Regions from separate parts of the Mesorhizobium sp. M0808 genome, predicted to be linked through region 2. Evidence: riboswitches for the same ligand, from Rfam matches in the RefSeq annotation. Region 2 holds a riboswitch; each other region holds the start of a gene.
What was found. A riboswitch is a leader RNA that binds a small molecule or an ion and turns the genes downstream of it on or off. The one in region 2 is predicted to bind cobalamin.

Region 1 (3,344 bases), on a different contig from region 2:
TCGGCGTCCTGCACCGCCTTGCGCTTGGCCATCTTGGCGCGGTGGCGTTCCTCGTCCTTGGGATCGATAGTATCAGCCATGTCATTTCACCTTGAGCGGCAGCCCCGCCACCATCAAAAGCACGGTGCCGGCAACAGCCGCGACGTCCTGGTTCAGCCGGCCGGCGGCGTCGCGAAACCGTCTTGCCAGCGCATTGTCCGGCACGATGCCCTGGCCGACCTCGTTGGACACCACGAACCACGGCCCACGCGGCCGCGACAGCACATCGGCCAGCCTCCGGCATTCCGCCTCGACATCATGGTCGGCCAGCATATGGTTGGTCAGCCACAGCGTCAGGCAGTCGATCAGCACCGGCTGGCCGTCAGGCAGCGCTCCGATCGCGCCGGCAAGGTCGAGCGGCGCATCGATGGTCGTCCAGCCGGCGCCGCGGCGCGAGCGGTGCAGCGCGATGCGCTGGCGCATCTCGTCGTCATAGGCTTGCGCCGTGGCGATATAGCTCCAAGGCGGCGGGCCGACCGTCACCAGGCTCTCGGCATGCGCGCTCTTGCCGGAGCGCGCGCCGCCGATGACCAGGGTCAGTGCCCCGGCAGCGCGGTCAGGCAAAGCTGTCGCGCAGGCTGGTCGCCGTGCCCGTGAAGCGTCCGCGCACCACGCCGACGACCGCGCCGAGCACCAGCCAGAACACCAGATTGGTCAGCGTCACCGCCACCACGAACTGGTGGTGCAGGCCTTCCGGGATCGCCGTCTCGAAGCTATCGGGCTGCGGCGCGCCGACGATATGCGGCGCAACGATCGACGCCACGGCAAGAGCCACCAGCGGCAGCGATCTGCGGAAGACGATAAGGCCGAGACCGGCCGCTGTCGCCACCACTGTTGCCCACCACCATATCTGGCGTTGGACAAGGTCGGCCGCCGGCATCGCCGGCAGTTCCGGCGGCAGGCCGAGGCCCGGCGCCAGCGTGAACACGGCAAAGCCGGCCAGCCCCCAGAACAGGCCCTGGCGCCAATTGCCGATGCCGCCGGCGAACTCCGAAACCGCAACCAGGACCAGCGCAAAGCCGATACCGGTGACGATATTGGCAACGACGCTGAAGCCAAAGCGTTCGAAACCGTCGGCCGGCGCCCAGCCTTCGTCTTCCGCCGGAGCCATTGCTTCAGCCGGTGCCGGCGCGGCGCTGCTCATAGCCGTCGTGCCCGCGGCGTTTTCGGCCGGTGCCGCAGGTGCCGCGGCATGGTCATGGCCGCCGCCGGCCTGTTCGTAGACTTCCGCCTTCAGGATGAGCGGCACCGTGGCATAGGCTTGCATGCAGGCGAGAGCCACGCCGGCCACAAGCCCTGCGATCGCCGCGATGAACACGACGTTGCGAAACAGTGTCATGATGTCAGCCCCTTGTCAGTGGCAGGGAAAGCCCATCGAGTGGCGATAGTCGTGCGCGGCATTGTGGACCGCATCGATATGCGAGAAGCCGACAAACCCCATGACGAAAATGCCGAGGAATGCAGCAAGCGCCAGCTGCGTGAGACGCGACTGCGAGGAGGCGGAAGCGCCGAGCGAGACGGAAGCGGTATTCATGTCTTGTCCTTTCGCCCTCCACCCGAGGGCATAGAAGTCAGTTTCCTGTCGCCGGCAGGTCTCCTGGCTCGCGGATCAGCGCCCTTCCCCACCTTCCCGAAGGCGAACCTTCAGTGGCATATGGAGAGGACTACCGCACACAGTTGCGGGGGCAGCCACGGCATTGGGCAAACAACTGCCCTCACCGCATTCCCTCTTGGTTCCAAACGGAACCGACGACATCAGTGACTATAGGCAGAATCGCCGCGCCCGGCAAACCAAATTCCGCCGGATCGTGTGGCGAATGCGCCGCCTCGCCAAGCCCGGTCGGCCGGCGCCGCGATTGACAATTTTCGCAGCCGGGTGTCGGCTGGCGGATGGGGAGGAAGCCGGCATGCAACCCAGCCCGAATGAGCGCGGTCCCTACAACGGCCTGACGCGGGCCGAGCCGACGCTGCCGTCATCAGCCTATTGGGACATCGCGGCCTATCAGCGCGATCTCGAGGCCATCTGGTATCGCAACTGGCTGCTCGTCTGCCGCGAGGCCGACCTTGCCCAGCCGCTGGCTTTCAGGACGTTCCGCATAGGCACGCAGGAGGTCGTCGTGCTGCGCGACGAGACCGGCGAGTTGCGCGCCTTCCACAACACCTGCCGGCATCGCGGCTCGCAGCTTTGCCAGCAGAGCGAAGGACGGCTGAAGGCGCGGCTCATCACCTGCCCATACCATGCCTGGTCCTATTCGCTGCACGGCGATCTGGTGCGCGTGCCGTCGAAATCGCTGCCGGACGGCTTCGACAAGGCCGATCATCCGCTCTACCGGGTCGCGCTTTCGGTGTGGCGCGGTTTTGTCTTCGTCAATCTGGCGGAAGACGCTGCCGGCTCGGCTGAAACATCCTTCGATCCGGCATCCGGCAGCCTCGCCAACTGGCCGTTGGAAACGCTGCTGAGCGGCCATGTGCTGCGCAAGGTGATAAACTGCAACTGGAAGGTATTTTGGGAAAATTTCAACGAGTGCCTGCACTGCCCCGGCGTCCACAAGGACCTGTCGCGGCTGGTGCCGATCTATGGCCGCGGCCTGATGGGTCGGCACGACGACCCCGAATGGGCGCGCCACGCCGACAATGACGCGCCGGAATTTGCCGGCGGCTTGCGGGCCGGGGCCGAAACTTGGTCGCGCGACGGGCGCGTCCACGGCTCGGTCTTTTCCGGCCTGACGCCGGGCGAGCGTGCCGCCGGGCAGACCTATGCCACCAGCATGCCGTCGATGTTCGTCGTCGGCCATGTCGACTATGTCAGGACCGTGCGGCTGGTGCCGCTTGGGCCGGAGCAGACCGAACTTACCGCCGAATGGCTTTTTTCGCCCGAAGCGCTCGCCGATCCGGCCGCGGATATCGACAACATCGTCGCCTTCGGTACCCAGGTGCTGGAGGAGGATGCTGATATCTGCGAGGTCAACCAGATGGGCCTGCGCTCGATGCGCCACAAGGCCGGCGTACTGATGCCCGAGGAATACGACTTGCACCGCTTCCACAACTGGGTGCGCGAGCGCCATGCGGCGCTCGAACATCAAAGCGATTTGGGCAGATAGCGCCAGGTGACGAAGCCTCAGGCCGCCGCCAGCAGGCCGAGTGTCGCGAAAACCGCGCCCAGTCCGAAAAACGCCCGCACGCCGGCCAAAGGCTTTCCGGCTTTGGCCTAAAGCAGCTCTGATGCCGACCGGTACCAACGCGACGCAAGGCCCTGCTTCTTTTGACGGTGGCAACCGTGATAGTCGTCTTGCCGGGGCTGAACC
Region 2 (3,344 bases):
CGTCCAGCAGCTCCATTTTCGAGCGCGACGTCTCAATCGAAATTACATCCGCATCCATTCCAGCGATCGCGTCGATGATCTCGTTGAACTCCGAATAGCACATGTGGGTATGGATTTGAGTCGCGTCCTTTACACCCGTTGAAGCGATCCGGAAGCATTCGACAGCCCAGTCGAGATAGACTTTCCACTCAGACTGGCGCAGTGGCAATCCTTCGCGAAAGGCGGCCTCATCGATCTGGATCATCCTTGCGCCGGACCTTTCGAGATCCGTCACTTCGTCGCGGATGGCGAGCGCGATCTGGCGGCAGGCTTCGGAGCGGGGTACGTCGTCGCGAACAAAAGACCAGTTGAGAATGGTCACTGGGCCCGTGAGCATTCCCTTCACAGGCTTTTCCGTAAGCGACTGGGCGAATTGCCACCAGCGCACCGTCATCGGATTGCGCCTCGATACGTCGCCGAAGATAATGGGGGGACGCACGTAGCGGGACCCATAGCTTTGTACCCAGGCATGCTGGGTGAAGGCGAAGCCGGACAGCTGCTCGCCGAAATGCTGTACCATGTCGTTTCGTTCGAACTCACCGTGCACCAGCACGTCCAGCCCGATCTCTTCCTGCCAGCGAATTGCAGCCTCGATCTCCTTCTTCAGGAAGGTCTCGTAGTCGACATAGCTCAGTTGGCCCTTCGCATGAGCGGCCCGCGACCTGCGTACCTGCGGCGTCTGCGGGAAGGACCCGATGGTCGTCGTCGGGAACGGCGGCAGCCCGAGCGTGCCGGCCTGGACTCTGCAGCGCTCGGCAAAAGCGCTCTCTCGTCGCTTCATGCTGTCGTCAATGCTGGCGATCCGCCCCTCAACAAGCGGGTCATGGATGTTCTTGGATGTCACGCGAGTGGCGGCAGCCTCGGCAGACGCTTTCAACGCGCCTTCCACCGCATCCCTGCCTTGGGACAGGGCCCGGGCCAGCAACACCAACTCGTCGGTCTTCTGGGCCGCGAAGGCGAGCCACGACCTGATGTCCGCGTCGAGTTCCGTCTCCATGCGCAGGTCGATCGGCACATGCAGCATCGAGCAGGAAGGCGCGATTTCGACGCGGTCCAAGGGCCAGCCGGCGACGATCGGTTTGATGCGGTCGAGAATGGCGGGCAGGTTCGCACGCCAGACGTTGCGGCCATCGATCAAGCCAAGCGAGAGCACCAGATCCTTCGGAGCGAGCCGACCCACCGTTTCCAGCTGCTCGGGAGCGCGCACGAGATCAATATGCAGCCCGGCCAGGGGCAGAGAAACCGCGGTTTGGAGATTGTCTCCCAGCGGCCCGAAATAGGTAGCCAGCATGATCTTCAACTCGGGCGCGGCTTTTGACAGCTGGCCATAGGCGAATTCGAACGCAGCTCGTTCGTTCGGGTTCAGATCGAGGACAAGCGCTGGCTCATCGATCTGCACCCAATCGGCACCCGACAGCTTCAAACTCCGCAGGAGTTGCTCGTAGACGGGCAGAAGCCGTGGTAGGAGTGCGATGGGATCGAAGCCTTCGGCAGGCGATTTCGCCAGCTTGAGGAAGGTGATCGGTCCAAGGATGACTGGGCGTGTGTGAACGCCGAGAGCTTTAGCCTCGATGAAGTAATCGACCGGTTTCGTCGACGAGAGGGCGAACGTCTGATCATCGTTGAGTTCCGGCACAATGTAGTGATAGTTGGTGTCAAACCACTTGGTCATTTCCATCGCGGTTACATCAGACCCATGAGCCGCCTGCTGGTGACCAGCGTGTCGACAACCCTGGTTGCCCCGCGCCATTGCGAAGTAGATGTCAAGTGGAACCTCGCCGCTATTCCAGCCGTAACGGGATGGAACGGCGCCGACCATGGCTGCGGTGTCGAGCACATGGTCGTAGAGCGAGAAGTCGTTCGACGGGATTTTCGACACGCCGCGATCGTGCTGCTCCTCCCAGCTAGCGGCACGGAGCGCCTTCGCGGTCGTGAGAAGGTCGGCAGCGGACGATTTTCCGGACCAGTAGCTTTCAAGCGCGAATTTCAGTTCTCGCCGACGACCGAAGCGGGGCACGCCGAGCGTTGCTACAGGAATTTGCTGAGAGACAGTCATGCCAGACCCCGATGGTTGGGGCGTCGGTGACAAGGAAGGCGCTAGCAGGCCGGCACGAACGCCAGGCTGCAGCGGCCACCGAGACACCCCGCCCGTGGACGTAATTCGCCGTGGCAGGTCTCCTGGCTCGCGGGGTCATAGCCTCTACCCGTCTTCCCAAGGCTATTCGCCTCAGTGACATGAGTGGGGTTGGCTCGCCGCTAACAGTTGCGGGGGCAGCGCCGGCATCGCACCGGCTTCCCTCTTAGCTCCGCTGCGGCAGCGCCGTACGGAGAACCACGACGCGGGAGACAATTACAACAGTTCGCTTCTTTGTCAACGCCGCATAAAGAAATGTTTATGTCGTTATGTTAAATTTCCGTTGGCATGTTCCAAAGGTCGCCTCGAAAGCGAAAACTGTGGAAGCCTTGAGCGGCCGGTAAATCAAAGCAATGACGCACGGCGCCCTTGTCCAGGAGGATAGGAGTTCGTCGGCTCCCGGCGGCAAACATACCGGCAAGCGCCGTGGTGCTGCTTCCCGCATCATGCGAACGCCACCTCGGCATCGAACTTCGGCTCCGAGGTTCCGACCGCTTCGTCGGTGATCTGCTCGCGACCATATTCGGCGCAATGGCGAGGCTGTTGCCTAGGAAGCTGTTGGCCGTGATGCCCTCGGTGATACGACACAATGATTTCGAGGGGAGCACCCGAGGCCCGGCGCAGCGGCGTGTTGCGAAGTGATCGACCTGCTTGTTCGCAGCCCACCGGCTCAAGGTAACCGGCTCAAACCAACGGGCCAGCTCAAGTCCTGTCCAAATGAGGCCTGAGCGGCAAATCGTCGTGCACGCGCACGGTTTGGCGTTCGATCTTGTGATGCGTCTTGGGCGAGCAATCGCCACGGTGCAGCGCTTCCAGACGCGCAACGATTTCGGCGTCATCCTGGGTCTGCCTGTTGTTGTGGCGAACATACTCGACCCAGGTTGGCACATGATAGCACTCGGTCCATAGTTCGGGCTTTTCCAGGTCACGCAGCAACGCCCATTGTCTGGCGCCATCTCGCAGCCGGGCTTTTCGCCACGATGTCATCACACTGAGAAATTCTGGGACATCTCTCTGATCGATACGATAATCGACCATCACCATGATCGGACCGCTTCGTGGCCGCAGGTCAAGTTGCAGCGTCGGTTCGCTGAACTTGTTGGTCGGATCCAGATTGAGCGTTTCGAAATCCGGCTGACGCAGAACGATCCCCATCAGTCCCCCAATCACA
Region 3 (3,344 bases), on a different contig from region 2:
CCAGTCCCGGCTCGTAAAATCCCGCCTTTGGCACGCTAACAGGTTCGGCTACCGCCGCACCCGATCCAGCGAGACTTGCCAGCCTCTGCACCAGCGCCGTCATATTTGCCGGCCCGCCCTCGCGGAAATAGCCAAGCAGGGCGTCCAACTCCTCGCGCGGCAGCGTCGAGCCTTCGATCAGTCGCAAATCCTCGTCGTGGCTCTCGCCCGGTAGGAGCGCCAGCTTGATACCGCGATTTCGCGCGATAACGGCGAGCTGGTCGCAGCCATAGCGCCACCAGTCATAGCCGCCGAGGATGCGGACCAGAATGACCTTGGCGTGGCGGGCGACGCTGTCGATCCACAGGTCGACGGACATCGGATGGCGCAGGTCGCGCAAGGCGGCGAGCCGCATCGACGGCAGGCGGTGCGCATCTGCCTTCCACGCCGCCGCCAGCCCGGCCAGGTCGCTGTCGGTGAGGGACAGCGCCACGACATCCGCAGGCGTTTGCCTGAGATCGACAGGCTCGGCGAGATCGTCGAGCGAGGCGGATGTGGTGGTGAGGATGTGCATCGCGGCTCGTACCTGGGGTCAGCCGGCGAGGATACGCTCGATGGCCGGGCGGTTCAGCCCTTTCAGGCCGATGACGACCAGGCGCGAGCGGCGGTCGTCTTCAGCGGTCCAGGCGCGGTCGTAATAGTGGTTGACGCGCGGACCGACGGCCTGCAGCAGGAGCCGCATCGGCTTGCCGCCGACTTCGACGAAACCCTTGACGCGCAACACGTTTTCTTCCTCCGCCGCCATGGCGACCCGTTGTGCGAGCTCGTCCGGGTTGGACACAGACGCGATGTCGATGACGAACGAGTCAAAATCGTCATGTTCGTGGTCGAGCTCGGCGTCGTGGTGGGTCTTGCGGTTCTCGATGTCGTCCTCGACGGCGAGGCCGAGGCCGAGCAGCACCGACGGATCGACCTTGCCTTGCGAAGTCGGTACGATCTTCACCGCCCGCGCAACGTGCTTGCCGATGACGGCATTGGCACGGGCCGAGCCGGCTGCGTCCATCAGGTCGCTCTTCGACAGGATGATCAGGTCGGCGCAGGCGAGCTGGTCCTCGAACACTTCCTCGACCGGATCGTCGTGTTCGAGCGTCTCGTCCTGCGCGCGCTGCGCCTGCAGGGCGTCCATGTCGTTGGCGACGCGGCCATCAGCCAGCGCCGGTCCGTCGACCACGGCAATGACGCCGTCCACCGTCACGCGGCTTTTCACCGACGGCCACTGGAAGGCCTGGACCAGCGGCTTGGGCAAAGCGAGGCCGGATGTCTCGATCAGGATGTGGTCGACCCTCGGCGTCAGCGACAGGATCTGGTCCAGCGCCGGGACGAAATCATCGGCGACGGTGCAGCAGATGCAACCATTGGCCAGCTCGACGATGTTTTCCTCGGGGCAGGTGTCGATGGCGCAGCCCTTCAGGATCTCGCCGTCGATGCCGATGTCGCCGAACTCGTTGACGATGATGGCCAGGCGCTTGCCTTTGGCGTTTTCGAGCAAATAGCGGATCAACGTCGTCTTGCCGGCGCCGAGAAAGCCGGTGACCACGGTGCAGGGAATGCGCGAAAGGGAGGCAGCGGTCATGTCAGGTCCTTCAAAAGGTCAAGGGGAGGGATGCGGGCAACCAGGCCGCGCTTCAGGCAATCGGGACGGCCGCGCCATGGAATGAGCCCATCCGTCGAGGTGGCGAACAGCTTTGCCCCGGTCACGAGATCGGCGCCGCTGGTCGTGGTCAGATCACCGAAGACGTAACTCCAGCAGCCGTCGCGCAGCATGGCCGCGCTGAGCCGGCGCTTGCAATTGCCGAGGCATTCGACGGTGCGGATTTTGATGTTTTCGCTGGAAGCGGCGCGGCGCGTGTCCTCTGCGAGCAGTTCGCCGGCGCGCGGATGAGCGTCCGAACCGGTCTCGTCACGGCAGGACGAGCAGACGATGACGGTAACGCCGGCCGGGGAATCACCATGGCCGGACAATAAATCCGCTGTCTCAGCCGGAAAACTGCTGTCGCGTTCCAAATCAGGCTCCTTGCCCGGAAAACCCGCCAGGCGATCGGATTCTTATGTCCTAGACGGCAGGTCTCCTGGCTCGCGGGTCATCGCCTGGGTGCCGCCTTCCCGGGAATATCCCAGTGGTTTTCGGCCTTGGCTCGTCGCTTACAGTTGCGGGGACAGCCGCGGATTTGAAATCGAGATTTCGCACCGCATTCCCTCTTGGCCCCTGCCGTTGCGGGCAGGGGACCGTCTGGAACGGATTTAGGCTTGTGGAGGCAGTCGTGTCAACGCACGTCTATGACGCGGCGATATCCGCGAGCGGCCGGCCGAGGTCGCCGGCAGCGGTCACCTCGATGCGTTCCAGGCCGAGCCAGCCCTGCATCTGCTTCAATTCTTCGAAAAGCTCGGCTGCGGTTTGCAGCGAGGCGACGGGCTCCGCATAGGCGGCATGGACGCGCAGCACGCCGGCCGGGCGGTCGGCCCTGAGGTCGACGCGCCCGACGATGCTGTCGCCGAGCAGGAATGGCAGCACATAATAGCCATACCGGCGCTTTTCGGCCGGCGTGTAGATCTCGATGCGGTAGTGGAAGTCGAACAACCGCTCGGTGCGCGACCGCTCGAAGACGACGGGATCGAACGGCGCGAGCAAGGCGCGCGCCTCGATCTTGCGCGGCAAACGGGCGTCCTTGTGGAGATAGGCTGTTTTGCTCCAGCCTTCGACGCTCACCGGCAACAGGTCGCCGGCCTCGACCAACTCCTCGATGCGGCCCTTGATGTCGGCGGGCGAGAGCCGGAAATAGTCGCGCAGGTCTCCTGCCGTGGCGATGCCGTGGGCGCGGGCCGAGATGCGCAGCAATTCGCGGTGAGCATCCTCGGGACAGGGAACCGGTAGCGCGAGTACCGCCGGCGGCAGCACGCGCTCCGGCAGATCGTAGAACCGCTCGAAGCCGCGGCGATGCGCCGTGGTGATGCGGCCGGCCCAGAACAGCCACTCGAAGGCATGCTTGGCATGGCTCCAGCCCCACCAGCCGCCCGAACCCTTCTGGCCTTCGAAAGCCGACGCCGCGATCGGGCCTCGTTCGGCGACCTCGCGATAGATGTCTTCGATATAGGCGGCGTGCTCGCGGCCCCATTTGGCCAGTCCGCTGTACATTTCGTCGCCGCGTTCGGCCCGCTGCATGCGCCAGCGCATCAGCGGATAGGTCTCGACCGGCAAGAACGAGGCTTCATGCGCCCAATACTCGAAGACCATGCGCTTGCGCGTGACGGCGGCGTTGTCGAGCAACGCCAGCTTGTAAGGGCCAAGCCGCGAATAAAGCGGCATA
Region 4 (3,344 bases), on a different contig from region 2:
TTCGACGTCGCCATAGAGCAGGTCCATCGAGGCGGCGGGGCGGTTCTGGTCGAGATGGACGCAGCTTTCCGTCAGCACCAGCGTCTTGATGCCGTACGGCGCCAGCGTATCGGGCGTCACCTCGCCACCTGGCTTCATGCCGCAATACCAGCCGGCGAAGAAGAAATCGGGCTCGACGGCGACGAGGTTTTCGAGCGTCGGGTATTTCGGTGCGAGTTCCGGGATCGCGCCCTGCTCAGCCTTGAATTCCGGACCGACCTTGTACCATCCGGTGATGCCCGTCAGGCCGACGATCGACGGTTGCAGCCCCAGCGCGAAGGCCATCTCCGCCATGTTCAGATCTTGGATAACGGCGCGCTTCGGCGCGGCTTCGAACGTCAGCGGCGTGCCGCAGCTGTCAACGGTCACGGGAAAAGCGAAGGCCGCCTGGGCAAGCAGTAGGGAGGCAAAAGACAATGCGAGGCGTTTCACGAATGTTGCTCCTTGGTCAGATCAGGATGGGAAGAGGCACGGTTAGGAACGTCGAAGATCGTAAGTTCGCGGTCCTCGGTGGGATGGCGCAGCCGAAGCATGTCGACGCCGAAAGTCTCGCGGATCAATTGCTTGGTCAGCGCCTCGTGCGGACCGGCGAGTGCCTGCAGGCGGGCCTCGTTCATCACCGCGACCCTGGTGGCAAATGGCGTGACCAGCGACAGATCATGAAGCACCGCCACCACGGTCATGCCAAACTGCGATACGAGTTCGAGAAGGTCGCTGCGGGCGCGCGGATCGAGATGATTGGTCGGTTCATCGAGGAACAGGATTTTGGGCTCCTGGGCGATGGCGCGCGCCAGCTGGGCGCGTTGCCGCTCGCCACCGGATAGCGAGCCGATTGTGCGGCCGAGCAGCGGCATCAGGCCGGTTCTGCGAAGCGCTTCGATGACGATGTCGCGTTGCTCGCTCCTTCGTCGCAAGCCCGCATGGGGGACGCGCCCAAGCTCGACATAGTCGATCACGGCAAGCCGCGGGTCGGGCTGATCGGTCTGGCCGACGACCGCCATGTGCAGCGCCCGCTCGGCGGCCGAAAATCTCTCCAGCCGGCGTCCGGAGAATCTCACGTCTCCTGCGCTTGGCCGCAGCGTACCGCAGAGCATGCGCAGCAGCGTCGTCTTGCCGGCGCCGTTAGGGCCGATGATGGCGAGGCGGTCGCCCGCCGCTAGCGAAAGGCTCACCGCACTGACCAGGCGCTGGCCATTTGCCGTCGCACTCAGTTCGCGCGCTTCAAGAAGAGGCTGGGAGGCGTCCAACTTACCGTCACTTTCTCAATGGCGACGGAAGGAAGCTGGACGGACCGGCCGACAAGACCGATGTCCACGTCTCCTCCCGGCACACCCCGTCCGGTCAACTCATGCTGATGGCAGGTCTCCTGGCTCGCGGGTCTTTGCGCCATCCTGCCTTCCCAGCCTTGCCGGCCAGTGGCACTTCGGATCTTGCTAACCGCTTACAGTTGCGGGGGCAGCCACGGCCTCGATCCGAAGACCTCACCGTGTTCCCTTTTCACCCCTTGCCTTTCGACTCGGGGACCATCACTCAGCCACCCTAATTTTCCGCCACTCACAGCGCAATAAATTTTCGGAGTTCGGACAGCCGCTGGAGCAAGGGTCTTGTCAGAAGGAGTCATGCATACCTCGTAATGTAATAACATTACGTACCTAGAGGACGTTGTCTGCTTCTGTCAACCCCCAACACGATTTGGGACAAATGGCTGCCGGCATCTGGGCGCGAGGTCGCCGATGCGCCGGAATTCGATCCCTGTAGCGGCAAGGCTGGAAATTTGGATACCGGTCAAAGTGAGGCGCGGCAGGCGATCCCGAAGCGCAGGAAGCGCTGCTACCGCTTGTGACGGGCATGCAGAAGATCGGCGTTCAGATGCTCAGACTATCGATCTCATCCAGGCGGAAAACGCTTCGATATGCGCTTGTCGGGGGTGATTGGCTACGCAGGCAAGGTAAAAGCCATAGCCTGGCAGACAGAGATCATGTGCCTTGACTAGCCTGCCAGCCTCGAGTTCGCCACTGACGACCACATCGCTGCAGATAGCGATACCTTGGCCTGCCGCTACCGCGTCAATCGCGTGCAGCTCTTCGCGGAAGCTTAGGTCCCATGCCTGGTTGGCATTGGGGATGCTGGGATCGATCGAGCGTGCGATCGCCAGCCATCGTTGCCAAGTCGGCGCTTCCGGGTCGCGGTTCGTCCAATTGAAATGGATGAGCGGGTATTGCAGCAGATCGGCGGCGCGCTCGATCTGTCGGTCGCCTCCTGCGAACAGCTCCGGGCTGCATACCGGAAAGAATGCGTCCCGAAAAATTTCCTGCGCGGGAACATCCCGCGGCATCCTGCGCGCATAGCGGATCGCGACGTCGGCGTCACCGGCTCGCAGGTCCAGAACGGCGTCTGTCCCGATGATCTCCAGTGGAATGTTCGGATGCTGTTCGCGCCACTTCGACAGGCGCGGAACCAGCCATCGGCTGGCAAATGCATTTGGGCTCGTCACGCGCAACGGGCGTTGGCCAACTCCGGCCGAGGCTGATGCTATTGCCGCAGCGAAAGCGTCGAAGCCGCTGCAAATTACCGGGAATAGCCGTTCGCCCACGCCTGTGAGCACGAGCGGTCGTGGGCGCCGCCGGAACAGCAGTTGCCCACAGACCTCCTCCAGCAATCGAATCTGGTGGCTGATGGCCGTTGGCGTCACTCCGAGTTCCGTCGCGGCCTTCCTGAAGCTCATCAGCCTGGCAGCGGCTTCGAAGGCGCGAAGCGACCCGAGCGGCGGAAGTTTTCTCATCCAGGCAGTTTAGATGAATTTAGCTCATCCAGCGACTGAGATATTCGATTTTGCAGCGAATGGCGCCGCATGAGATATTTATGATCCGGTGAACGACAGCGGCCCAGGCGCCAGATATCGCCCGGCTCAGGCAGGCGATTCGCGGCGATCTGATCCTTCCGGACGACCCTGGCTATGACCAGGCGCGCAGAGTTTGGAATGGCATGGTCGATAAGAGGCCGGCGGCTGTCTTCTATTGCGCCGAATCCAGCGATGTCGTCACGGCCGTCAACTTCGCCCGATCGCAAGGCTTCCTCGTCGCCGTCCGCGGCGGTGGTCATAACGTCGCCGGCAGTTCGGTATGCGACGGCGGCTTGGTGATCGATGTGTCACGCATGAAGCGGATCGAAGTCGACCCGATCCGCCGTGTTGCGCGCGCAGAAGCCGGCCTGAACCTGGGCGAGTTCGACGCAGCCACACAGGCCCATGGTCTTGCGACGACCATGGGTGTCAATGCGGATACCGGCATAGCCGGACTGACACT

Region 1: another riboswitch for cobalamin. It lies ahead of NKI25_RS20460 (CbtB domain-containing protein); the one in region 2 lies ahead of metE (5-methyltetrahydropteroyltriglutamate--homocysteine S-methyltransferase).
Region 3: another riboswitch for cobalamin. It lies ahead of NKI25_RS00145 (DUF1636 family protein); the one in region 2 lies ahead of metE (5-methyltetrahydropteroyltriglutamate--homocysteine S-methyltransferase).
Region 4: another riboswitch for cobalamin. It lies ahead of NKI25_RS17330 (ABC transporter ATP-binding protein); the one in region 2 lies ahead of metE (5-methyltetrahydropteroyltriglutamate--homocysteine S-methyltransferase).

The regions. Positions count from the first base shown of each region.
Region 1 covers NZ_JAMYOX010000018.1:41,031-44,374, reverse strand. Annotated here, with positions in the region: gene cobO (cob(I)yrinic acid a,c-diamide adenosyltransferase) at 1-80, opposite strand, end outside; gene cobU (bifunctional adenosylcobinamide kinase/adenosylcobinamide-phosphate guanylyltransferase) at 82-603, opposite strand; gene NKI25_RS20465 (CbtA family protein) at 596-1,378, opposite strand; gene NKI25_RS20460 (CbtB domain-containing protein) at 1,394-1,573, opposite strand; cobalamin riboswitch at 1,610-1,805, opposite strand; gene NKI25_RS20455 (aromatic ring-hydroxylating oxygenase subunit alpha) at 1,947-3,140, shown strand.
Region 2 covers NZ_JAMYOX010000022.1:68,527-71,870, forward strand. Annotated here, with positions in the region: gene metE (5-methyltetrahydropteroyltriglutamate--homocysteine S-methyltransferase) at 1-2,095, opposite strand, end outside; cobalamin riboswitch at 2,191-2,391, opposite strand; partial or broken gene NKI25_RS22925 (MFS transporter) at 2,876-3,344, opposite strand, start outside.
Region 3 covers NZ_JAMYOX010000001.1:28,547-31,890, reverse strand. Annotated here, with positions in the region: gene NKI25_RS00155 (cobaltochelatase subunit CobN) at 1-553, opposite strand, end outside; gene cobW (cobalamin biosynthesis protein CobW) at 572-1,612, opposite strand; gene NKI25_RS00145 (DUF1636 family protein) at 1,609-2,043, opposite strand; cobalamin riboswitch at 2,082-2,285, opposite strand; gene NKI25_RS00140 (winged helix-turn-helix domain-containing protein) at 2,315-3,344, opposite strand, start outside.
Region 4 covers NZ_JAMYOX010000013.1:138,041-141,384, forward strand. Annotated here, with positions in the region: gene NKI25_RS17325 (ABC transporter substrate-binding protein) at 1-471, opposite strand, end outside; gene NKI25_RS17330 (ABC transporter ATP-binding protein) at 468-1,286, opposite strand; cobalamin riboswitch at 1,379-1,582, opposite strand; partial or broken gene NKI25_RS17335 (AraC family transcriptional regulator) at 1,718-1,829, shown strand; gene NKI25_RS17340 (LysR substrate-binding domain-containing protein) at 1,913-2,821, opposite strand; gene NKI25_RS17345 (hypothetical protein) at 2,818-3,141, opposite strand; gene NKI25_RS17350 (FAD-binding oxidoreductase) at 3,025-3,344, shown strand, end outside.